Regions from separate parts of the Sodalis sp. (in: enterobacteria) genome, predicted to be linked through region 2. Evidence: predicted binding sites of a transcription regulator. Region 2 holds the regulator's gene; the other holds the start of a gene.
What was found. The regulator Fur, encoded in region 2, represses iron uptake genes when iron is present. The targets are predictions, from matches to a motif close to ATAATAATGAGAACNACTATCAA.

Region 1 (12,462 bases), 410 kb from region 2:
GAGCTGCCTGGGGAAGAACACATAAGGATAATTATTAGTGCAGCAGATAGCCCGCTCTTTCGCCCTGGCGTTTGATCATCTGCAGCGACCCCACCGTGTCATGCTGGGGTCGCTGACCATAGTCACTTTAGCCGTCGCCGTTTGGCGGCCCTATATCTATTCCTCGGTAGTGGAACGGCCCGCTAGTCGCATCATTCCGCTGGAAGACCATCAATTACATGAGCTGACGCCAGAGGCCAGTGAACCCCTCGACCAGACCACCACGAACAGCGATGAAGATATTCCAAAGGATGAATTGGACGAACGAGTGGTAGGGGAGGTCGGCGTGCATGAGTATGTTATCTCCACTGGCGATATACTAAGTAGTATCCTCACTCAATACGGCATCGATATCGCCGACGTCGCGGCGCTGGCTCAGCAAAACCCCGTGTTGCGCAATTTGAAGGTAGGCCAATCCCTCTCTTGGACGCTGACCGCCGAGGGCGATTTGCAGCGCCTGACCTGGGATGTTTCTCGCCGTGAGACGCGCACCTATGATCGCGTGAATGGCGGGTTCAAGGAAAGTATCGCCAATATGACAGGAAAGTGGCGAAACACCACCTTGACCGGCCAGCTCAATGGCAGTTTCGTTACCAGCGCGCGCGCAGCCGGTTTGACGTGCAGTGATATCAACGCGGTGATCAAAGCCTTGCAGTGGCAGCTGGATTTTCGCAAGTTGCGTAAAGGGGATCAGTTCTCGGTTCTAACCTCGAGGGAGGTGCTGGACGGCAAGAGCGCCCAAAGTCAACTACTCGGCGTACGCCTACGGACTGGCGGGAAAGATTATTATGCGTTCCGCGCGGATGACGGTAAATTCTATAACCGCGATGCCGCTATTCTCGCCAGTGGTTTTATGCGTTTTCCTACCGCGAAACAATTCCGCATTTCCTCCAATTTCAATCCATGCAGGCTTAACCTCGTTACCGGCCGTATCGCGCCACATCGCGGCGTCGATTTTGCCATGCCTGTCGGTACGCCGGTACTAGCGGTGGGCGACGGCGAGGTGATGGTTAGCAAAAGAGATAGCGCCGCTGGTAACTATGTGACCATCCGCCACGGCCGCCAATACATGACCCGCTATATGCATTTGAAGAAATTGTTGGTGAAGCCGGGACAGAAAGTGAAACGCGGTGATCGCATCGCCTTGTCCGGTAATACAGGGCGCTCAACCGGCCCCCATTTGCATTATGAGGTCTGGATCAACCAGCAGGCGGTTAACCCACTGACCGCCAAACTACCGCATACCGAAGGGCTGATCGGCAGCGATCGCGCCGAATATCTCGCCCAAGTCAAACAGATGTTACCTCAGCTGCAATTAAACTGACATTCCTGTATCGGCTGCTTGTCTTTACAATGCGGTTAGCCATGGTAACAACTGCGCGATGACAAGCATTAAGAAAGGCAGGCATGGAAAATAAGCGAAACGGGATAGATAGAGTTCATCCCGACATTCAAAATGCATCACATACCCTGCATTATTGTGGCGTCTGGCTGGGGATGGGCGCCATCGCCGTCACCTGGACCCGCCACGGCTGCGAGACCGTGCTGGGCGCGTTTGGTCGCGTTGCGCACAAGGCGCGCCTTCGCGTAGAAGTCAATTATGAAATCGCCCTAGAAAACCATTATAGACGACATGTTCACCTGCGTGACTTGCCGCAATCCAAAAGCCAGCGCTGGCGCGCGAGCGGTGGCATGGCACAAATTGCTAAATCGGCTTCAGAAAGAGAGGAGCGCAATATCATTTTTCTGGTGCCTCACGGTTGGGCGGTGGATGTGTCAAGGATGCTAATGACGGCGCGCGGCCAAAATGGCGCCATGCAAACTCTTTATTAGCTCGGTGCGCCAGGGGTACTGGGATATTATTTACTAGATCAGGTTCACGGTACCGAGCACAGTAAGTTTGTGGATTTCTTTGCCACCCAAAAAGCAATGACGCTACCGACTTTCAGCCATCTAATGAAAGTCTGCCGTGCCACGGTCGTTCCGCCATTCCCGCTCTACGACGGCAACATCAGCCTGTTGCATATTATTCTTTCGCCAATGGACGCATTAAACGGATACAAATGATGCTACCGTTGGCGTGCCGCATGAATGAAGCGGTGCACTAGTACGTCAAAACCCTGAGCAATATACCTGGGTGCTAAAACTGCTTAAAACCCGCAAGCCTGGCGCGATCCCAACCCCTATAAGCGCCCCTCTTCGCTGAGAACTCGGAGCAAAAGCGCGAAAACTAGCGTGCTGTCGCGTTTGGCTTGGCATTGTTATGGGATTCACTTTCACTTGAACACGCTCCTCCGTTGCACTATATATATCAGCTGCGCGCAATGCTGCAGCCACGCTGTTGCGCAACTGAATCTGGCCTATCCACAGCAGTGTTTCTCAGCCGAACAGCATATGCACCGTTTCGATGATGAGCTGGAGATTTAAGACCACTAACACTGCTGTGGCCAGCCAGCCGAGTATCATAAAAGGTTTGCAATTGACAAATCTGCCCATTCGCTTTCTGGATGAGGTTAAATACAGCAGCGGAATCATTGAAATCGGTAAGGCGATGCTCAAAAAGACCTGGGTATAGACCAGAAGTTTCTCAACCATATCCCCTTTATCTCCCCATAGGTAGATGCAGGCCACAACCGGCAAAATAGCAATCAGACGCGTAATCAGGCGTCGCTGCCACCGCGGGAGACGGAAATTAATGAAGCCTTCCATCACAATTTGCCCGGTTAAGGTCCCCGTAATAGTGGCATTCTGCCCGGAAGCCAGCAGCGCAACGGCGAATAATGTTGCCAGGGTGGCGCTGGCAATGGCACCAACCATGCTGTGATCCTGCAGGGCATCGTATAGTTGGGCAAAACGGCCGATATCGTCCGGGTCTTTACCAAAAAATAGCGCGGCGCCGAGAATAAGTAGTAAACAATTAATGATAAAGGAGAATCCTAATTGGACATTGGAATCAATTGTCGCGTAGCAGATAGCTTCTTTCACCGCCCGCTCGTCACTGCGGTTGTATTGACGCGATTGCACGATGGAAGAGTGGAGGTAGAGGTTGTGCGGCATCACAGTGGCTCCTACGATCCCCAACGCGATGAAGAAAGCGGAATCACCGCCCGCTACATGCGCGGTGAGGATCTCTCTTTGTGGGATTAACGCGTGGGCAATTTGTGCCAAGTCTGGGTTAGCAAGTGCCACCTCATAGGCAAAAATAATAAAGATTGCGGCAATGAGCGTAAAGACCAGCGCCTCGATTTTTCTGATACCAAACTTCATCAATACCAGCAGGAGAAACACATCTAGCACGGTGATCATCACACCCAACAACAGCTGGATCTTGAAAAGTAAATTTAACGCGATAGCACTACCGATGACCTCGGCAATCTCCGTAGCGATAATGGCTAATTCGGTGGTGACCCAGAGCGTGGCGGCGGTGCGCTTGCCGATCAGGGCTTTCGTTGCCTGCGCTAAATCCATTCCCGTGACTATACCCAATTTGGCGCACATGACCTGGAGCAGCATTGCAATCAGACTGGAGATCAGTATTACGGACAGCAGAAGATAGCTGTAGAGGGCTCCGCCTTGAATCGCAGTTATCCAGTTGCCTGGATCCATATAACCGACCGCGACCAATGCACCAGGCCCCGAAAAAGCAAACAGTTTTCTAAAAAATCCGCCCTTTCCCGTCGGAACGGGGATCGTACCGTTAATTTCTTCCAGACTGTTCTTTTTGACTACTTCCATCTTTTTTCCAAATTAACTGAGAGCGGAAAAATGATTTTATTATAAATAGGAATAAGATTTGTTATCAATTAAAAGCTCGTTTAGGCTCGGTTTACTTCAGGCGGGTAGCGACCTGCGCGCCGCGCCAGTCCTCTCCTCAGCGCTATGGGCTTAATGGCAGACTGCCCCAACGGGCAGGGGAACCTCTACGTCTTGTGAAGAGCCTTGGTGCCATATCTGCCCACTTGTCGGTGGTCGTTTGCAGGACAGCGGCACAGCCATGCGATCGGCGCCTACGGCCATGGCGCTGATACCTCAGCCTACTGGCCTGCGCGCAAGTCGCAGTGTCGTATTGCGCTAGGCGTTCGGCTTTGAGGCTCTCGCTCGCCGATCCGCTTGTGTCAGCCGCCCTCTGTCGGCAACGGCGCTGACGCTAGAAGGGAGGGCAGCCGCGTGATCCTACACTTCCCTGTACAGGCTTGGCGAGACAGGAGATCGCGCAATCCGCTTGTGAGAGGGGCAATCGTAGCGGCCCGTCTTCGGCACAGGCCGTTTGAACGAGTGTCAGCCGGCCTGTGCAAGGCAGGGTCGTTACGGTGACTTGTTTTACAATGCGCGCAAAACCACAATACCAGGTTTGCTTTGCATATTATTCTATAAAGGGCGTACTACCACTCTGCGGTTACGCTACAAAGAAGATGTATTGCGATAATAGAGTTCGTCTCCTTTTTGACATTTAGCGCGGCCTAATCCAAGTCTAGGAATATAGGTAATGTCGCGCTCCAATTCCTCGATAGCGGGAATAAATTTACCGCCGTCCGCTTTCAGATTCAAGTGCTTATAAATCACCTTAGCCATCAGACCAATGTGCGCGCCAATATCCACTGCATTGTGTGGCTGACTGGTAAACCAATACGTGAAGAAATATTTGTGGTTAACAAAAGGACACCTGGCTTTCTCTGTAGCGGGTTTTCGCTAGTTGAAATCCGTTCTGTTTACCGACTGGCTTGAAACAGTCGACGCCGTTAAAATTTACAACCAGCTTTCGGGTTCCGTCGTCGGAGAAAAGATTGCGAAACCTGTCCAATTAATTCTCCGTAGCTATTCACGCTGGCAATCCTGTGGCAATAGGGCTAGGAAATCGCGTTCTCGGATCAATGACTCGATGGCGGCCATTTATTGAGGTCTACTTTATCTTTGGCGCAATAGAAAATTCATCGAATTTTGCGGACGTGTGTTTCCGGCAAAGTCGAATGGACGATTACAAATAGATACATCAGTTATTTTATTATGAAAACCCTGCTCTTTGTAGAATTAAACGCTAGAGAGTTATTGGCGGCTGCTTGTTAGTATGATAAAAATGATGGATCACAGTCAGGTGAAATATTGACAACACTACCGTATCGTATGACAGATTGACGGTAATGACAACGTTGACGTTACTGTATGCCGATAAACCGCTCGCCAGGACGATATTGGATCAGAAAGAAATCGATTTCTTAGAAAGTCGCGTTTTTAACGAAATAATGGTGAAATATACCCAGAAGAGAATAGATCCTCGCTAAGATGTATTACACCAGGTCATTATTAAGGCGCCACGAGTAGTTATAGATAGGCGAGGGCCAAAGCGAAGAGCGCATCCGCCTCAGCCATCCTCGTGTCAAGCAGCGCCGCACTGACTTCCTATGCTTTTCCGACGCGGACGGCGTGTACTCTGTCAGAGGGCAACACCCTCTATAAGCCATTGACCGTTTTGGTACGTATTGCGTGTAAACCGATTGAACAACAGGTGATAGCCAAACGCAAAGAGATTGGGCAGGGATCTTAAGGATGGTGTCTGAATTAATTTTGTTTGCATGCCGAACGCCAACCCCATACGGGCTCAACATTATCTGAACAAGGTCAATAATCAGCCTGATTTTCCCGCGTCAGCGTGATGAGTGACAAACACAGCGATCCGGTGGACGTTCTGATCACGAAATATACTGCCAGCAGTACCTTAGAGGATTTATCCGATAAGGGAAAAGCAATGTGCTGAGAACCATGGCGCTACTGCTTACTGCTCGGTTCACGTGGACTCTATATACATCACGGTGAAATATTCTGATCCAGAGTGACGGTCGCATCTATTTGATCGATGCCGATCAGGTGGTAATTGTGCAACGACAGCGTCTAGCACGCGCGCTATTGGAAAATGCGCTGGAATGCGCTGGAAAGATACTCTAAATAATGATCTAACTGTCGTTAGAAGATGGCTGTTGCGATGACGAATATCGGACCCGTTTATCTGCATTACGTGCGATCCGCGGACGGTCCGTTACGGACGGTCCGTTACGTACGAATAATACCGTGATGCGCTTGCCTTGGGTTATTCCACGCGCAGGATGCGGCTGGTATTGGTGGTGCCAACCATGTCCATCACGTCGCCCTGGGTGATAATCACCAGATCCCCCGAGGCCAGAAACCCCTTATCACGCAACAAATTGGTGGCGTGGGTTGCCGCCGCCACGCCGTCGCAATCGCCGTTAAAGTACACTGGCGTCACGCCACGATAAAGCGCGGTTAGGTTCAGGGTATGTTCATGACGTGAGAGGGCAAAAATCGGTAGGCCCGAGCTAATGCGGGACATCATTAGCACGGTACGGCCCGATTCCGTCATTGAGATAATGGCAGTGATGCCCCTAAGGTGATTGGCGGTGTACATCGCCGACATGGCGATGGCTTCTTCGATATTGTCAAATTGCACGTCCAGCCGATGCTTGGACACATTGATACTGGGAATCTTCTCCGCCCCCAGGCAAACGCTGGCCATAGTCGACACCGTTTCGGAGGGATACTGCCCCGTAGCAGTTTCGGCCGACAACATCACCGCGTCGGTACCGTCAAGCACCGCGTTGGCGACGTCCATGACTTCGGCACGCGTGGGCATTGTGTGGGTTATCATTGATTCCATCATCTGCGTGGCGGTAATTACGGCGCGGTTCAGGGTGCGGGCGCGACGGATCAGTTTCTTTTGAATACCCACCAGTTCAGAATCGCCGATTTCAACTCCTAAGTCGCCGCGGGCCACCATCACCACATCCGAAGCGAGGATGATATCGTCCATAGCTTCCTCACTGGCCACAGCTTCGGCACGCTCGACTTTCGACACGATTTTGGCATAGCTGCCTGCGTCACGCGCTAGGCGGCGCGCATAGTTCAGATCCTCGCCGGTGCGAGGAAAAGACACTGCCAGGTAATCGACGCCGATTTTGGCGGCGGTAATGATGTCGGCTTTGTCCTTTTCGGTCAGCGCTTCAGCAGACAAACCACCACCGAGCTTGTTGATACCTTTATTGTTGGATAGCGGACCGCCCACCGCCACTCTGGTGTAAACCCGAATACCCTGCACCTCCAGCACTTTGAGCTGCACGCGGCCATCATCCAGCAGCAGGATATCGCCAGGCACCACATCGTCAGGCAAGCCTTTATAGTCAATGCCCACCCGTTCGCGGTCGCCCTCGCCGCAGCCTAATGACGCATCAAGTAGAAATTTGTCACCGACGTTCAAGAAAATTTTCCCTTCCCGAAACGTCGAAATGCGGATCTTCGGCCCTTGTAAATCGCCGAGTATCGCGACGTGCCGGTCGAGACGGGCCGAGATTTCGCGCGCTTTCTGCGCGCGCTGGAGATGATTTTCCGCGCTGCCGTGTGAAAAATTGAGACGAACGACATTGGCGCCGGCGGCAATCACTTTTTCGAGATTATTATCACGATCGGTTGCGGGGCCAAGAGTGGTGACAATTTTGGTTCTTCTTAGTCGTCTGGGCATGGATAACTCCGTTAACTTGGGTAAATGGTGTTGTTGCAACAAAAGAGTCTCCGGAGGGGCGCCAGACCGTTGGCCGGTCCACGTAGCAGCCAGACAGCCGGAGAAGGCGCTAAAATTCCCTGGATACCTTCGTTAAGGTCCTAGTTCCGTTTTATTAAAGCGCGATTCTTTAGGGCATCCTTGACCCGTTTTAAGTTACCCTGGAATTTTGCGCCGTGCCGCAGCATAAAGCCGGTTGCCAGGACATCGATCAGGGTTAACTGCGCCAAGCGTGATTTCATTGGCATAAACATGTTGATATCTTCCGACACATCCAGCGCTAGGGTCAATGACGCTTCCAGCGCCAGCGGCGAGCACGGCGAGGTGATGGCGATAACCGTAGCATCATTCTCTCGCGCCAGCACCGAGAGTTCTACTAACATCTTGTGTGGCCGGTATGAGAAATCAGCACCACGACATCGCCTTTGCCGGAATTCATGCAACTCATGTGCTGCAAGGCGATGTACTTCCGAGTACACGACCGGGATATGAAACGGAAAAATTTGTCCATCGCATCATGCGCTACCGCTGCCGAAGCGCCAAGACAAAAGGAGTCTTCTTAGCTTGGGTAAGCAAGTCCACCGCGCGGTTCACCGCGGCGATATCCAAGCTGTTTTAACCTGTTCCAGACTTGCCATCGCAGACTTGAAGTTTTTGGGGTATAGGAATCCACGCTATCATCTTCATCCACGTTACGATTTACACCAGACTCTAGGCGAGATGCAATTCAAAATCAGGATAGCCTTTGCTTCCTAAACGGCGGTAAAAACGGTTGACGGTTGGTTCACTGACCTCTGCCGTGCGCGCAAGGATGGCGATGCTGGAATGGATGGCGGTTTGTGGCAGGATGACTTCTGCGACCTTACGTTCGGATTTGCTCAGTAACTCCAAGTGAGTATTGATCTTTTCCAGCATGTTCATAAGTGTATAGCTCATGGATTTTGCCGATTTCACATAAAGGAGAAATCATGACCGATTTAATGAAATATACTACGAGCCGGTAGTCAAAGACAGCGAAACCGGATGGCCTTAGGTGTTTTGCCAAAGTATGACTCTAACTTTCAAAGCGGTAAAATAACCATAATGTTGTTAATTAATTACACTGTCGAAAACAAAGTCTGCCAAAACACGGGATTCTGGCGCGTTATTTTTGACGTTTCTGTCGATGTCAAAAACACCCTAACTATTTAATAAAATTACCAATCCTGCAAGGAGAAGAACATGGCGGTAACATCCATAGCCCAGGCCTGCGATCTGGTTATTTTTGGTGCGAAAGGCGATCTGGCGCGGTGTAAGTTGTTGCCCTCGTTGTATCAGCTGGAAAAGGCAGGTTCACTTCATCCGGAAACCCGTATTATCGGCGTTGGTCGTGCGGACTGGGACGTCAAAGCTTATACCAAGGTGGTGCGTGAAGCGTTAGAAACCTTCATGAAGGAGTCTATTGACGACAAATTATGGAAGAACCTGAGCGCGCGGCTCGATTTCTACAATCTGGATGTCAACGAGACCAAGCATTTCAGCCGACTTGGTGAAAAATTGGATCAGCAGGCGCGGGTGACGGTGAACTACTTCGCTATGCCCCCCAATACTTTTGGAGCAATCTGCAAAGGTCTGGGCGAAGCTGGTCTGAACGCCGAACCGAGTCGTGTCGTAATGGAAAAACCACTCGGCACCGATCTTGACTCTTCTAGAGCGATAAATAATCAGGTCGCGGAATATTTCAACGAGAGCCAGGTTTACCGCATTGACCATTATCTTGGCAAAGAGACCGTGCTGAATTTGCTGGCGCTGCGCTTCGCCAACTCGCTTTTCGCTTCGAATTGGGATAATCGCACCATCGATCATGTGCAGATTACGGTCGCCGAGGAAGTCGGCATCGAAGGCCGCTGGGGCTATTTTGACAAAGCTGGCCAAATGCGCGATATGATCCAAAGCCATCTTCTGCAGATCCTGAGCATGATAGCCATGTCGCCGCCATCGGATCTGACCACCGACCGTATCCGTGATGAAAAGGTGAAAGTGCTGCGCTCGCTGCGCCCCATTGATCACAGCAATGTCCGTGATACTACTGTGCGCGGGCAATATACCGGTGGGTTCGTGCAGGGGAGAAAAGTCCCCGGCTATTTGGAAGAAGAGGGCGCGAATAAAAACAGCCGCACCGAAACCTTCGTTTCTATACGTGTCGACATCGACAACTGGCGCTGGGCTGGCGTGCCGTTTTATCTGCGCACCGGCAAGCGTTTGCCGACAAAATGTTCCGAAGTTGTGGTTTATTTCAAAGACCCGGCGCTTAACCTATTCCGGGATTCCTATTATCAGCTGCCGCGGAATAAATTGACCATCCGTCTGCAACCTGACGAAGGAATGGATATCCAGATCCTGAACAAAGTACCGGGTTTGGATCACAAACACCGTCTGCAGACTACAAAATTAGATCTGAGCTTTACGGAAATTTTTAACCAGGATCATCTGGCTGATGCTTATGAACGGTTGCTGCTGGAAACCATGCGCGGTATTCAGGCGCTGTTCGTTCGCCGTGATGAGGTGGAAGAAGCCTGGAAATGGGTTGATTCGATTATGGAAGCCTGGGAGGCGGATAATGATACGCCGAAACCCTATCAGGCCGGGACCTGGGGTCCAGCAGCTTCCGTCGCGATGATTACACGCGATGGGCGGTCGTGGAATGAGTTAGAGTAACGGCCGGCGTTAGCCCGCCGTCAGACAACCGTCAGGCAACGTTCCAGCCGCACGCCTTCACGTGCGCGACGTGGTAAATTTATTGAAGGTAAACGGGAGTTAGCAAAACATGAATAACTGGAAAACCAGCGCGGAAACCATCCTGACTCCGGGGGTCGGTTGTGCCCGTCATCATTCAAACAGCGCGCAGTTTGTCATTAGCTCGGTCTGACCGAGCCGCCGCTAAAGGGCCGCCAACTCCGGATCGATTCCATTAATTCCCTAGATTATCACCGTATCGGAGTTGATGCTCGACATGGATTATGGTCTGCATGAGTTCAAGTTTTCCCCGGCGGAAGCCAACGGCGGTGTTAAAGCTCTGCAGGCGTTGCCGGTCCGTTCTCACGGGCGCATTTCTGCCAAACCGGCGGACATTGCGCCAGCAAACTTACCATGATTTCTGATCCTGAAGAGCGTACTGTGTATCAGCGGATCCTGACGGGTGCCCAATGATGCGTTGGAGAGGGGCGACTCTATGTTCATATCACGCAATTGGCAAAAAACGCGGTCGTTTTTCCCGAGCATGACCGCCAGTGCTTTTCGCTGTCGTCCTGGCTGCGCCATCGTCACCGTGACTCTTTTACCCTTAACCAGCGGCATTGACACAGTGATTCATTTCTACTTAACCGCACGCTCGTTGCGGCGAATGCCCTTCCCGACGCCCGTTACCTTTGTATGGCACATTAACCAGTGTAAGTGCTTGTTAATCGCATGGTATCTAGGGCTAGCCACCGGGAGTCCCTTAGCCCTCTGGCGACTGTCGGTGAAATGCTGTCGCGTGGTTTACCTAGCGCCTAAACGTCATTCCAGTTTTTAAATAAACAGTCTGGCCAAGGAACATTCACTCATGCCGACATGAGGGCCTACTCGGGCGGCGTTCGATGCTCGCCGGGAGACTGGTTTAACGTATCGGTAATGTGGCGAATGCGCGGATGCGAAGAGAATGGCAGCGGAAGGTTCTCCATCGGCATATTGCCAAACTGTTCCAGCATGACGATAACAAGGCGCCCGTTGGCGAATCCAGCGCATAGTCCGCCAGGCCGCTCTGACCAAATGCAAATAAGCTGTTGCAGCAACGGAATAATGAATAACGTACAGCCGTGTGCCGACATCCAGGAAATGTGGGCTCCACGAACACGAAACAGAAGTGGGCATTAACGGTGGCGCGATTACTGTGCGGAGTATTTCCCGAGATCCACACTGCGCAATGGAGCAGTATACCATTAAAGCGCATCGGTGAGTTCGCAGGTCATACCGCCCCGCAGAGACATGTCAATTACTTTCTACGGTGATGATTATTACTGGTTATGCGATGCTGGTTATGCGATGATAAGTGTGAAGATCCGGTGGTGCTGAATTATCTCAAGCGGGAAAATACCTACGGCGAAATGGTGATGGCCTGGCATGAAGCGTTCCGGGATCAACTATTCACGGAAATGATGGAGCGCATACCCTTCAGCAAGGCGAGTGAGAGATGGCGCTTGACGGCAATCAATACGCCGCCATATACAATGGGTGCGTTGAAAATCATCCCAGATAACTGCATTATAGCCGTCGCGGAAGATTTTATCCAGCCGCCTCCAAGTATGGCGCCATGTGGTGGGCAGGCCACGCAGGACGAGATGATCTATAAAGAACAAGATGACAACTTTAGCGTGCTATAAGATCACGTTGGAGCGCTATATTCTTATCGCCCTCGGCAGCACCACCTCCGGTGAAATTCCACCGCTCGACACAGACGATCCAAAGGCGAAACCGCACAGGTTTTTGCCACGGCGGCACGAGAATATCCATTGGATCATTATCAGGGCCACGTCTACATCCGCTCCAATCGCGACGGAATGTCGCACTATACGCGGCGCAACCGGAAAACTCTGGCAGGCGTCAATCCCGGTGCGCAAGGACCGTGGTACTGGAAAACTTCACGCTGTTTCGCGATTGGCTGGCGCTAAAGGGACGCCATGTGTGGCTCACCAGCCTGCGTCAAATCCCTTGGTCGACAGGCGAAGAAAGGGATCGCGTTTGATGATCCTACCTACGTAACCTAGCTAAAAGCGCGCAGATGCGTTACGGTTATTCCCCCATGACGACGCCGACGACCTCAGTCAAGAGTGGTACGAGGA
Region 2 (12,462 bases):
CGCTGTGGCAGGGATTAGCCGACTGCGGCCAGTTGACGCTGCGTTGCCCGGCCTTGCTCGACGCTATGGTCCATGAGGACGGTCGCTGGCGGCTGACGCTAAGTGACGGCAGCGCCGTCACGAGCCGGATCGTGGTCGGGGCCGACGGCGCGCAATCCTGGGTGCGGCGGCAGGCAGGCATCGCGGTTAGCGGCTGGCAATATCGGCAATCCTGCCTATTGCTCAGCGTGGAAACCGATGGCAAGCAACAGGATGTGACCTGGCAGGCGTTCCATCCCTCCGGTCCGCGGGCGTTCTTACCGCTCTACGGCCAGTGGGCGTCGTTGGTATGGTATGACGGCGCAGCGCGTATTCGCCAACTGGAAAAACTCTCGCTGCCGGCGTTGGCGCGAGAAGTGCAGGCGTCCTTCCCCGCTCGGCTCGGCGCGTTCACCTTGCATGGTGCGGCATCGTTTCTCCTGACGCGTCAGCATGCCCGCGACTACGTCAGGCCTGGGTTGGCGCTGGTTGGTGATGCTGCGCATACCATTAATCCGCTGGCAGGGCAGGGGGCTAATCTCGGCTTTCGCGATGCCGAGGCGTTGGCGGAGGTGTTGATCGAGGCTCGCCGTCGTGATGAACCTTGGGGTACGCTAGCAGTATTGCAACGTTACCAGCGACACCGGCGTGGCAATAATCTGCTAATACAGATGGGAATAGATGCGTTCTATACAGCGTTCAGCAATGATCTGTTGCCACTGATGCTGGCGCGCAACCTCGGCCTGATACTGGTTGAGCACGCCGACGGCATTAAGCAGCGGGTGTTGCGCTACGCGTTAGGTTTGTGAACCCAAATCAGGAGTGACGCCCTGCAGTGTCAGATGCCGGCATCGGGAGCTGCTTATCCCGCGCAACGGTATGCCGCGCGGCCGCGACCATTGTTTTTGGTCAATGACAATGCCCTCCCACACACTGAAAAACCGTTCATCATCCTGCAAACACAATTCTGTAAAATGCTATCCGTAAGTAATAGTATTGCAACGGGTGTGCGAGCTGGCGACGCCCGCACGGCCATAGCTTAGCTTGTTTGTAACAGGCTGCCGCTATTTGAGATTTCCGCGTGGTTATAATTTTGTTCATTGTCTTCGCTGTTATTCAGATTGATTTATCGACATGGCCATAGTCTAACGAAACGCAAACGCTTTCGGTGTCAGTGCTTGTTGCCGTGTGTTCCAACTTACCTACCACTATGAAAGCGCGAAAGCCGGAAATGAAAGAGCAGAGCGTTGATATGGTCTTTAATGGTGCCGGTGTTCACGATAACGCCAGAGCGTGGAAAATCGTCATTAATACAATCATCAACCCATGAGGCGCTCCCTACCCACATTAACCAACTGACGCGTAAAACGATTGCACTTCGCCTGGATTCCTGAAAATTCATAGAATTATCAATGCACTGCGCTGATTGGAAATACCCAAATCCTGGCTCCGGAGAACAAGCCAAAAGCCTGGCAAACTGATGAGCAACCAGAAAATCGTGCCTACATGGCTGTCCAGTTGGCGACCTCGTAGGATAAATCGGTAAAGGATAAAATCCTACTGCCGCAAGGCAACAACTCAAACAAAAGAGGTCGCCTGCCTATCAGGCGTGGGTAGCTGGCGTGCTAGCAAGTAACGCTGGAGCGAAGAATGCTGGCACAGGCTTATTGGACGTGAGCGACTTAAAGGAGGAGTTGTTATCGGCGACTATGACTTTCGATACTGAGCAGCTCCTACGCGCCAGGTCGTTACTGGCTGGGCAGTGCCGGAAGTTAAGGCTTGTTTGCTAAAAGTAGCAACGCGCTGCGCTAGCCCATCCAAAACAGTTTATCATCCAGCCAAGCGACAATCGGCGCCGGGCCAGAGCTGGTCAGCCCGGACGGGTTATCGTGGCGCAAAACTGGTCCAGGGTAATTTCTAGTACAGCCGCGTCCTGCGCATTGCCCACCAACAAATTGGTCATTTTCGTCATCGGCGCGTCCATGGCGCGTCCATTACCCCGCTCTGGCTGATATCGAGGTTGCGACCGCCGCCCTGTACTGCGGTCCATCATACCGACACATATCACTTTCAGCATATCCCCTCCTTTTGCGGCATGAAGCGCAGGTTGTCGCCCGGGACGCAACAGCGTTGGCGATGCCGCCTGTGGCATGAATAGCGCCACGGTGGTATGGTCAACATATTATCAGTCACCAGGGCTTTCCAGCGGCAAGATGCCGTCTGTCCACCGCCGATGTCAACCGATCGGCGGTCATCTGCGGACTTCCCGCCAGCGCTGCGGGCGCTCTATCGCATCCAGCGCCGTGTGCTGCGCTGGGGTCAGCAGCACCGTCAGATTGTCATACCGGGAATGGCTTCGGAACGTCCTGGTGTAGCGCGATGCGCTGCGCCACGCCAAATGCGGCGCTGACTTTCCAGACTAATCGGCGGCTCCAGTTCTAGTGCCACCGCCCGCCCTCCCAACAAATAACATCGCGCTCGCTGCAACGCCACCTCCTGGAAACCAGCCTATGCCGAATTCATAATCTTACTCATTAATAGTCAATGAGCACGCGTATCCCGGGCAGCATTGTCAATGGGAGCATGGTCTGGTTTCGCCGTTACACGGGGTTGGGAATGTCGATAAAAGTAACATTAAAATCATACTGTTGTGCCAACCACTCCCCAAGCGCGCGGATCCCGCCGCGTTCGGTGGCGTGATGGCCGGCGGCATAAAAATGCAGCCCCTCTTCATGAGCAATATGAATAGTCTGCTCGGATACCTCGCCGGTAATGAACGCGTCCATCCCCGCTTGTGCCGCCATCTCGATAAATCCCTGACCGCCGCCGCTACACCAGGCCAACCGCTTTATCTGCGCCGGCCCGCCGCTGCAGTGCAGTACGCTACGTCCTAGCGTTTGTTCAAGGCGCAGGCGCAACGCTTCACTACTAATGGGTGTCACGAACTCCCCATACGGCAGCAGCGGTTCCAGACTGCCGGTCACCCGAATATCCAGCGCTGCTGCCAACTGCGCGTTATTACCCAATTCAGCATGAGTATCCAGCGGCAAATGCCAGGCATACAAATTGATATCGTTAGCCAGTAAGGTTTTCAGCCGTCGGCGTTTCATGCCGCTAATCACCGGTGACTCGTTTTTCCAGAAATAGCCATGATGGACCATGACTGCGTCGGCGCTGCACGCCAGAGCGCTATCCAGCAGCGCCTGACAGGCGGTAACGCCGATGACAATACGTTTTACTTCCTGGCGGCCCTCTACCTGTAGGCCGTTGGGTGCATAATCTTCCAGCGCGCTACTATTAAGTTTTTGATTAATCAGTTGCTCAAGCTTGGTATTTCGCATCGATTTGCCTCCCTCATCGTGGTTCTGTCCCGCGCTCTGCCACGGGCTTTGGCCGCTTCATAAGCCTCCATGGCGTGTACACGCGCTTTGCCATGATCGACGATCAGCGACGGGTATACAATCCGGCGCTCTGCGCGTCAGGCCAACGATGCGGCTGGTGCAGATAATGTCCGGCACCAGTCTTTGCCGCCGGCATCCAGCGTCGGATAAAGGCGCTGTCTGTGCCGGTAGAGACCGCCTATTGCCAGCCGCCCTCATTGGCCGCTAGATCACCATCAATAAGCTGTGACATAAAATAGCGCTCGCCCCAGCGCCAGTCGATAAGCAGATCCTTGATCAGAAAACTGGCGCTGATCATTCGCGATCGATTGTGCATCCAACCGATTTGCACCAGTTGCCGCATGGCGACATCGACAATGGGACAGCTGGCGCGGACAGCACGCTAGGCATTGAACAGGCCAGATCTTTCCGCCAGGCGACATGGCACGTCCAGATATGGCGGATGGGGGACGGCGCCGGCCAGGCCATCAGCAGATAGCGGTAAATCCTGCTATATCAATTCATTGAGCCAGGTGAAGGCGCTGCTTTCCTTAGCGTTAGCATTTGTGGCGCAGCCGCTGATAACACTGGCGCGGCGACAGCACGCCGATCGTCTCGTCAGCCAGGCGGACAGCCGGCTGGTGGCGTCTAACGCCGGAATATCGCGGCCGAGGTGATAATCCTTCAAATGTTCAAAAGGTACGCGGACGGGAGCGCCCGACCGCTTCACGGTCGGGATAGTCTTGCCCGAATGGCGTGGTGGGGTAACCAAACGGAGCGATCTCGCCCGTGTTGCCACAGGGCGCTATCGCTCGCGGTGCCGGTGCCAACAGACAGGCCGGATGGTATACTCTCTCAAGCCGGCGCAGAAAAGTGTACTAAAGGCGTATAGACCTTGTGCATCTTCTGGTTGCCGATATGGACGCTGCTCGGGCGGCTGCACGCTATCATCGAAACCCTGGCACAGCGTATCGTCGCCGATCCGTCTCTCCAGTTGCCGGTCTCGTTTCCATTCGTTAAATTCATGCTGATAGTCATAAAACAGCCGGTCCACCCACCCGATCACGCTGGCAAAACGTCGCCAGGTCATCGGCCAGATGACACAGATGTTGGCGGATAAATCCGCCTAGCACGGCTTATATCGTGATCCATCCACTGCTGCGGCGTGGCGATAAACACCGCCAGCACCCGCGCCTGAGGATCCTGACAAAACCGTATGAAGCGCAAATTATCGTGCATGCGTACGCCGTTGCGCAGCCAGACCAAATGAGTTATCACACTTCCGTAGGGTTAATGTCCGTAACGTAGCAACAGCGCTTCTGGATAGGGTTCAAATAGCGCTGTTGCGCGAACCAGGCTTATATTCGGCTATATAATTATAATTGTCGCGAGTGAGGTACTGGTAGCGGTGCGCCGGGTCGAATGCGTCAAGCAACAACCAGCGGGCCCATGCTGGCGACAAAGGAGCCAATACGCCGATACAAGGGTTTGGGTAGGCACGAATTTCACCGTTTCCGCTGACGGGCAATGACATATTGGACGCCGCTCCGCCAGGACGGGTTAAACGCAGCCAAAACGGCCAGGAGGATGCCAGGTGGTGGTGAGTACTTTTCAAGGTTGCAAAGGGAGTTTGCGAAGCGCATTCGCTTGTCATGCTGCTCGTGATAGCCTGACTAATGGCCAGAATGTGGATTCGTTGAAGCTATTGCGCCAGGCGCGGCCGTGGTGTCCCGAGGTGTAAGCTTTTGCCTGGCTTAAGCCGCAATACATAATATTGCGACATTAATTATACTATAAATTATCTGGCAGGCGGGTTTCCCGGCGCGGAGGGCGATTGACCATCGGCGCCTCTCCATTGCTAGTAAATTAAATTTAAGAGTGCCGCAAACTTCTTCTATCAGCTCCGTTGGGAGCCACATCGCCAGCATAAATATACTCAATCACACCACGTTTGCTATTGGTATTGGCAATGACCCACAAGGCGTACTGAACACCTGTTTGGGTTTAGTCTGGTAGCCGCTTGCAGTGGCGTTTGCTTGTCGCCGGCAATACATGCGGGTACGACTGTGCGGTGTTTCGGTAGACGCGAAGGCCTGCGGCGACAAGGTGTATAGGATGGTCAGCATCAGCATGAAACGATCCACCACCTTTATTGCAAAGCATAATCGTCTGAGAGCAATAATTCATGCATTGCGCGAACCCACTCGGTAGAGTACGAACAGATTCCGATTTTTCTGAGGCTTTTGTTGCAAAGTCACCGCCGTTGCGGGGGTTTACGCTTGGTCAACACCGGGGATAGCGATACAGATCTTTATCGACTTCAATAGACCTCATTGTGATCCGTTAATTTCCACATAAATCAATCGCCACGATTGTACAAGTTAAACCCAGGCAACGAACAGCACCAACCGCCGTATCTGCCAGAGGATCGGCTAGCCCGCGCACAACCCTTTTCTCTCATTACAGCGTTGGCGGCACCAAACTCATGCTAGGCTAGGGCTTTTATCCGCAGCATAAAGAAACACTATGAAATTGCATTATCAGCTGCAGGCGGCGCGACAGCCGGAAAAGGGTCTGCCGGTGGTGCCGATTCACGGTTTGTTCGTCAATCTGGACAATCTGGATATTCCAGTCCGCCGTCAACTGGGTGAAAATCATCGCGCGTTGCAAATGACTTGCGCAACCACAGCCTTTCTCCACGCCCAACCATAGGCTACGACGAAAGGCGCGAGATGTGCTGGCGTTACTGGACGCGCTGCTTATGGCCGCTGGACGTCATCTGTCATTCGCGATGGGTGGCAATGTGGCGATGATGCAATGTACGCTGGCGCCGATAGCCTATTATCGTCGCCCTAACGCGCGTCGGCGAGGCTAATGGAACAGGATATTGACGATCCGGGCACCATCAGTTTCTACTGAAATCGTTTGATCATGGGCAATGGTGTTTCGATCTTAACAATGCCTGGAAAATTACTCCGACATTATCGGCCAACAACACTGTCCATAGCTGGGGCCGATACTGTTTATCCACGAGTCCCCATACCTGGTGGTCGCTACCGAGAGACTCTACGTCAGCAATTTTCCCACGCCCATGTAGTGGCCAGATCAGGCCATTGGGTGCATGCCGAAAAACCGGAGGCGGTAGTGCGCGCCGGTGCGCATTTTCTGACGGAAGCATAAACCGGACGCGGCAGTTAGCCATTGTCGCCACCCGCTTTACTGGGGTAAAATGGTTGCTTTTTTGATGCCGGCTACATCCAGAACCGGTTAAACTAACACCGCGAAGGACACTGGCCAGGACTTAGGCCAGCCGCCGGTAACCCCGCCGCTTACGGTTGCTATTCCCTTCATCAACTATGGTAAAAGAACAAACGGACCGCACTACGCTGGATTTATTCACGGATGAATGTCGCCTGAGGAAGGCCGAAAACCAGTCTTCTTCTCGGGATGAGCGGTTCAGAATTGATAAGTGTAACCAGCCACAGCGCCACAAAGTGCGCGGGCTGCGTGGAGTTGAAAATCAATGCGCAGACGGTGGATGCGCTGAATAGATCAGCGGGATATTTTCTCGCGGTGAGCTTATCGAATTTATCCCGCTGGCTGAAGGAAAGGGGGGGTCCCGAAGCAGTGGAGAGTCATTTGTGGTGCAGATCTTGGACAGACTGATCGCTGGCCGCAGAGCAGTCCGGCGTCTGCCTGCTGCTCATCTGTGGCATGAGCGTCATGCCGGACACGGACGGCACAGCGGGAGCAATTGACGCACGCCGGCAGGTATCTCCTTAAGTGAAGGTCTGCTATCATTACCATTATCAGCTTGAGGTTGACGATTGAAGATACTTTTAATTTTATGAGGTGTTGATATTCATGGCGAGTGTAGGCATTTTCTTTGGCAGTGATACCGGCAATACCGAAAATATTGCCAAGATGATTCAAAAGCAACTAGGTACCGATGTTACTAATGTTTTTGACATCGCCAAAAGCAGCAAAGAAGATCTGGAACAGTACGACAGGCTGCTGCTTGGTATCCCGACCTGGTATTACGGTGAAGCGCAGTGCGACTGGGACGATTTTTTCCCCACGCTGGAAAATGTCGACTTCAGTGGCAAGATAGTTGCGCTGTTCGGTTGCGGCGATCAGGAAGATTACGCGGAGTATTTCTGCGACGCGATGGGCGCCATGCGGGACATTATTGAGCCTCACGGCGCCATGCTGGTCGGCCATTGGCCAACCGCCGGCTACCATTTTGAGGCGTCCAAAGGGCTGGCGGACGACGACCACTTTATTGGTCTGGCCATTGATGAAGACCGCCAGCCTGAGCTTACCGCTGAACGCATCGACGGCTGGGTCAAACAGGTTCGCGAAGAGATGAATTTGGCTTAACGCCTTACCGATGTCCAGCTCATGGACGACGTGACACCGCATTGCATGCTTGATAAATAATTCCTTACCCGCTGCGTGGACTGTAATGAAAATGAGTCTCTTTTTCATTTCTGATCGTGAGTTCTATAATGGAGACAGTGATACATTTCGGGCCGACGATTGTTATAGGCTATGTTAGTTATAACTTGATTATTAAGTAACAGGACCAAATCCGCATGACTGACAATAACATCGCATTAAAGAAGGCCGGCCTGAAAGTGACCCTTCCAAGGCTTAAAATCCTGGAAGTATTACAAGACCAGGAATGCCACCACATCAGTGCGGAGGATCTGTATAAAAAACTGATCGATATGGGTGAGGAAATCGGGTTGGGCACCGTTTACCGCGTACTCAATCAATTCGATGATGCCGGCATTGTCACCCGCCATAACTTTGAGGGCGGTAAATCGGTTTTCGAGCTCACCCAGCAACGCCATCACGATCACCTGATTTGTCTGGATTGCGGCAAGGTCATCGAATTTCGCGATGAGTTTATCGAGGCACGCCAGCGCAACATCGCGAAAAAGCACAATATTAAACTGACCAACCACAGCCTCTATCTTTATGGCCATTGCGCGGAAGGCGACTGCCGTGAAGATGAAACTTTGCATGCATGACATAGACGATCCGAACGTCGTAAAATTCTGATACCCCCTACACCGTCAGGTTACCGCCATACAATCATGACCTGTATACACCCCATACACCACCTTGCTGTCTATTTTTCCGAATTAGTCTTTCACCCAATAACCTAAGAAGTTAACTTCTTAGGTTATTGGCAGTGGGCTTATATGCCGATAAATCATTATCAGGCCTTAGCCTGACCCTACCCTCAAAACTGGGGTATCCTGCAACCCCTCCTCTGCCGCCCACGGCTGTGGCATCACTGGAAGCCTCTCCCACCGTGCGAGCGCCGCTCACGTCTGAACCCAACGGCGTAAGGCAAGTAAAATAGTTACGCCAAAACACAACGGCAAGGAGTTCACTCCCGTACCGTCACGCGCCAGCAAAACGCCCAACACGACACTGTGACCGGTGAATGCCCGACCAACAAGCAACCCGGGCTCCCGCCTAGACGGCTATACAACCCACAACGCGATACCGCGCTCGATGCTGCATACCCGTCTAGGCGGGAGCCCTCATCGCCGGTGACCCTCAAAAGTCCGCAAAATCCCGTCGCGGCAGTGGTGAGCTAAGCTCCACCACGGACGACGAAACCTTTACCGTTGACGGCACGCACCCAAGGCGATAGTTCTCTCTTGTATGCGCAAATCGATCATGAGGCCCTGCCCACGTTTCGCCCAACGTGGTATCACGTTCGTTCCCTGCGACAAAACCGTTTACACCGCTCTGCACGGTCCTTAGCCCCCATCTCTGACGCCTATAGCTCCCAAAAGGAGAGGGTGCATTCCTGGATCCATTTTGGCGTCGAGAGAAAAACATGCGGTGTTCGAAGCGTTGACATCCCGCGTTAAGCAACTGGTGGGTGACGAGGTGAACCCGTGCAAATATGCACCCCGATGCATTTTAGATAGCAGCTACATCTTGGCCACAAACCCAGCCATTATCAGCCACGCCTTAGGCACACAATTCGCGCGCCTAACCCGTAACGCCCCTCCTGCGCCAGAAACGAAAAAATCACGGCGCGGGGATGGGTAAGATCACATCCAGGCTTTATCGGCCCAGGTGTCGCGCAGCCCCACAGTACGGTTGAACACCGGATGGGAGGAGCTGGAGTAGCGGCTGTCAGCGCAAAAATAGCCTTCGCGCTCAAACTGAAAAGGTTCATCCGCACTGGCTGTCGGCACGCTGGCTTCGACAAAGCCCTGACGAATAACCAGCGAATCCGGGTTCAGAGTAGAGAGGAGATCTTCCGCTACTGCCGGGTTGGCCTCACTAAACAACCGGTCATACAGACGAAACTCTGCCGCAATGCCGCGAGTGGCCGATACCCAGTGGATCACACCTTTCACCTTGCGTCCGTCGGCGGAATCTTTACTTAACGTATCGGGATCGTGACGGCAGATGATGGTGGTGATCTGCCCATTGGTATCTTTTTCTACGCGCCCAGCCCTAATCACATAGGCATTGCGCAGGCGGACTTCCTTACCCAGCACTAAACGTTTGTATTGCTTGTTGGCTTCTTCACGAAAATCGGCACGATCGATATAGATTTCGCGGCTGAACGCGACCTGGCGGATCCCCATCTCCGGTTTATTGGGATGGTTTGGCATCGTGATATTCTGTTCATACCCCGCCGGCAGGCTTTCGATGACTACCCGTACGGGGTCGATCACCGCCATGGCGCGCGGCGCGCGCTTGTTTAAGTCTTCGCGAATACAGGCTTCCAACGCGGCCATCTCCACATTATTGTCCTGCTTTGTCACACCGATGCGGCGACAGAATTCGCGAATCGAAGCTGCCGTATAGCCGCGGCGGCGCAGACCGGAAATGGTCGGCATACGCGGATCGTCCCAGCCATCGACAATTTTTTCCGTCACCAGCAGATTCAGCTTACGCTTGGACATAATGGCGTATTCGAGATTCAGTCTGGAAAATTCATATTGCCGGGGATGCGCATCAATGGTGATATTATTCAGCACCCAATCATACAGCCGACGATTATCCTGAAATTCCAGGGTGCATAACGAATGGGTTATTCCTTCCAGCGCATCGGAGATACAGTGGGTAAAGTCATACATCGGATAAATGCACCAGGCGTTGCCGGTCTGATAATGACCGGCGAATTTAATGCGGTACAGCACCGGGTCGCGCATTACCATAAACGGCGATGCCATATCGATTTTCGCCCGCAGGCAAGCGCTGCCCTCAGCGAATTCGCCGTTGCGCATTTTGGCGAAGAGCGCACGGTTTTCTTCCACGCTGCGATCCCGATAGGGACTGTCTTTACCCGAGCGCGTCAGCGTGCCGCGATATTCGCGAATTTCATCCGGCGATAATTGATCGACATAGGCCAGCCCTTTGTCGATAAGCTCTAATGCATAGTCATGTAACTGGTCGAAATAATCTGAGGAGTAGTGAATGTCACCGCTCCAGTTGAAACCCAACCACTGCACGTCATATTTGATGGAATCAACATATTCCCCGTTCTCTTTCACGGGATTGGTATCGTCGAAACGTAAGTTGCATTTGCCATGATAATCCTGGGCGATGCCGAAATTGAGGCAAATGGACTTTGCATGGCCGATATGCAAATAGCCATTTGGCTCCGGCGGAAAACGGGTATGCACCGATGTATACTTCCCAGAAGCCAGATCTTCGTCGATAATTTGACGAATAAAATTAGTTGGGAGGGCTTCAGCCTTACTCATGTTGATATTCCTCTACACAACAGCACGACATTCATTGCTCTTATGTTCCAACATGCCACGCCAGGACACAATCGCTTGTTAGAGAAATTCTCCATTACGGTTTACCGGAACGGCCGGTTGGTGCGGTTAAGGCATCGCGCGAGGCGAGGAAAAGACAGAACAGAAAACGCCCGGCCCTCTAACGTGGTAGCACAGGGGCGTGAACAAATGATTGCTGATAACGCCGCGGCCCGCTGGCGTTGCGCCACGTTGCCGCTTATCGGGCACGATTACTTGCCGGAAAATCCGGCTTTGACCACCCACTACCATGGTATTATCGGTAGCGGTCAGTGCGCCGAGCTCCTCCATGTCACTCAAGACCGCCGGGCTTATCATTGAGCGCGCGTTAGCGTTCAAGTAGAGTAAGGTCCAGCTACAGAATAGGCTGTTCTTCCGCAGCTAAACGGCTGCGGCAGCGTGCGGTTCAACGACAGCCTGGAAGCGTTGTCTATCGAAACGCTGGAAACAATGCAGGCCGTCCCAACCAGCGCTCTGGCCGCACCAGTTTCCTGCCGACCCCGAGATTACCAGTACCGATGATTTATGCGTCTGGCGATGGAAGTGATGCGTGCTTTTGGCGCAGCATAAAAGGCGTGGGGTTGCGTTTAGAAGACCCGTATCTCAGCCCGGCCAGAAAGGCACCCATGACCTGGCGTTAATGCATGCGCCAACGGAAGAGATGGTAGAATTTCCTTGCGCGAACAGCGATGTGATCAGCAAAACAGCCCTAAGCCGATGGATCCCGGGCGATCCATCGGCTTAGGGCTGTCGGTATTCGTGTTGCCATTGATCATTCTGACGCCACCTATAATCAGGCCAAGACGGGGTTTGCCGCTGGCGTCAGCTTCGCTACCCATCTGTTTAACGCTATGTCGCCGCTGGTCTCACGCGAACCGGAGGATCATCGGCGCCCTGTTCGAGGTCCCGAAATTTACTGTAACATTATCTCCGACGGCCTTCACGTAAACCGGGCCAACGTGCGTAACGCCAAACGCATCAAGGGCGATCACCTGGTGTTGGTCATCGATGTTACCGCCTCGACCGGGGCCGAGAATATTGATCGGTTCATTTTTGCCAGCGAAACAATATACTATCGCCATGACCTGTGCACAGATGGGCGCGGTACCTTCAGCGGCTCGGCGCTTACCATGATTGAAGTGGCGCATAATAATGTCGAATATGCCGGTATTGCGCTGGATGAAGCGTTGCGCATGGCCGCCCTTTACCCGGCACAGGCGATAGGCGTGGATGCGAGGTTAGGGACGCTGACGGTG

Region 1: GPOALKHO_RS01980 (Nramp family divalent metal transporter) is a predicted target of Fur. The motif match lies at 3,820-3,842, and genes of this name have one in related genera.

What each region holds. Positions count from the first base shown of each region.
Region 1 is NZ_CP132913.1:362,271-374,732, forward strand. It holds gene znuA (zinc ABC transporter substrate-binding protein ZnuA) at 1-25, shown strand, start outside; gene mepM (murein DD-endopeptidase MepM) at 38-1,363, shown strand; partial or broken gene GPOALKHO_RS01975 (lauroyl-Kdo(2)-lipid IV(A) myristoyltransferase) at 1,447-2,247, shown strand; gene GPOALKHO_RS01980 (Nramp family divalent metal transporter) at 2,419-3,774, opposite strand; partial or broken gene GPOALKHO_RS01985 (N-acetylmuramoyl-L-alanine amidase-like domain-containing protein) at 4,441-4,689, opposite strand; gene pyk (pyruvate kinase) at 6,122-7,564, opposite strand; partial or broken gene hexR (transcriptional regulator HexR) at 7,697-8,524, opposite strand; gene zwf (glucose-6-phosphate dehydrogenase) at 8,825-10,300, shown strand; partial or broken gene GPOALKHO_RS02005 (keto-deoxy-phosphogluconate aldolase) at 10,431-10,849, shown strand; gene GPOALKHO_RS02010 (hypothetical protein) at 11,203-11,451, opposite strand; gene GPOALKHO_RS02015 (hypothetical protein) at 11,647-12,003, shown strand; partial or broken gene GPOALKHO_RS02020 (prolyl oligopeptidase family serine peptidase) at 12,215-12,462, shown strand, end outside.
Region 2 is NZ_CP132913.1:769,330-781,791, reverse strand. It holds gene ubiF (3-demethoxyubiquinol 3-hydroxylase) at 1-827, shown strand, start outside; gene GPOALKHO_RS04295 (IS1-like element transposase) at 1,229-1,348, shown strand; gene GPOALKHO_RS04290 (hypothetical protein) at 1,889-2,095, opposite strand; partial or broken gene GPOALKHO_RS04285 (hypothetical protein) at 2,282-2,505, opposite strand; gene GPOALKHO_RS04280 (type 2 GTP cyclohydrolase I) at 2,619-3,359, opposite strand; partial or broken gene GPOALKHO_RS04275 (FAD-binding domain-containing protein) at 3,332-4,676, opposite strand; gene GPOALKHO_RS04270 (hypothetical protein) at 4,729-5,052, opposite strand; gene GPOALKHO_RS04265 (hypothetical protein) at 5,339-5,524, opposite strand; gene GPOALKHO_RS04260 (hypothetical protein) at 5,925-6,110, shown strand; gene GPOALKHO_RS04255 (hypothetical protein) at 6,133-6,273, shown strand; gene GPOALKHO_RS04250 (hypothetical protein) at 6,330-6,578, shown strand; partial or broken gene ybfE (LexA regulated protein) at 6,755-7,064, shown strand; gene fldA (flavodoxin FldA) at 7,263-7,778, shown strand; gene fur (ferric iron uptake transcriptional regulator) at 7,994-8,434, shown strand; gene glnS (glutamine--tRNA ligase) at 9,479-11,149, opposite strand; gene GPOALKHO_RS04225 (hypothetical protein) at 11,192-11,527, shown strand; gene GPOALKHO_RS04220 (amidohydrolase family protein) at 11,938-12,462, shown strand, end outside.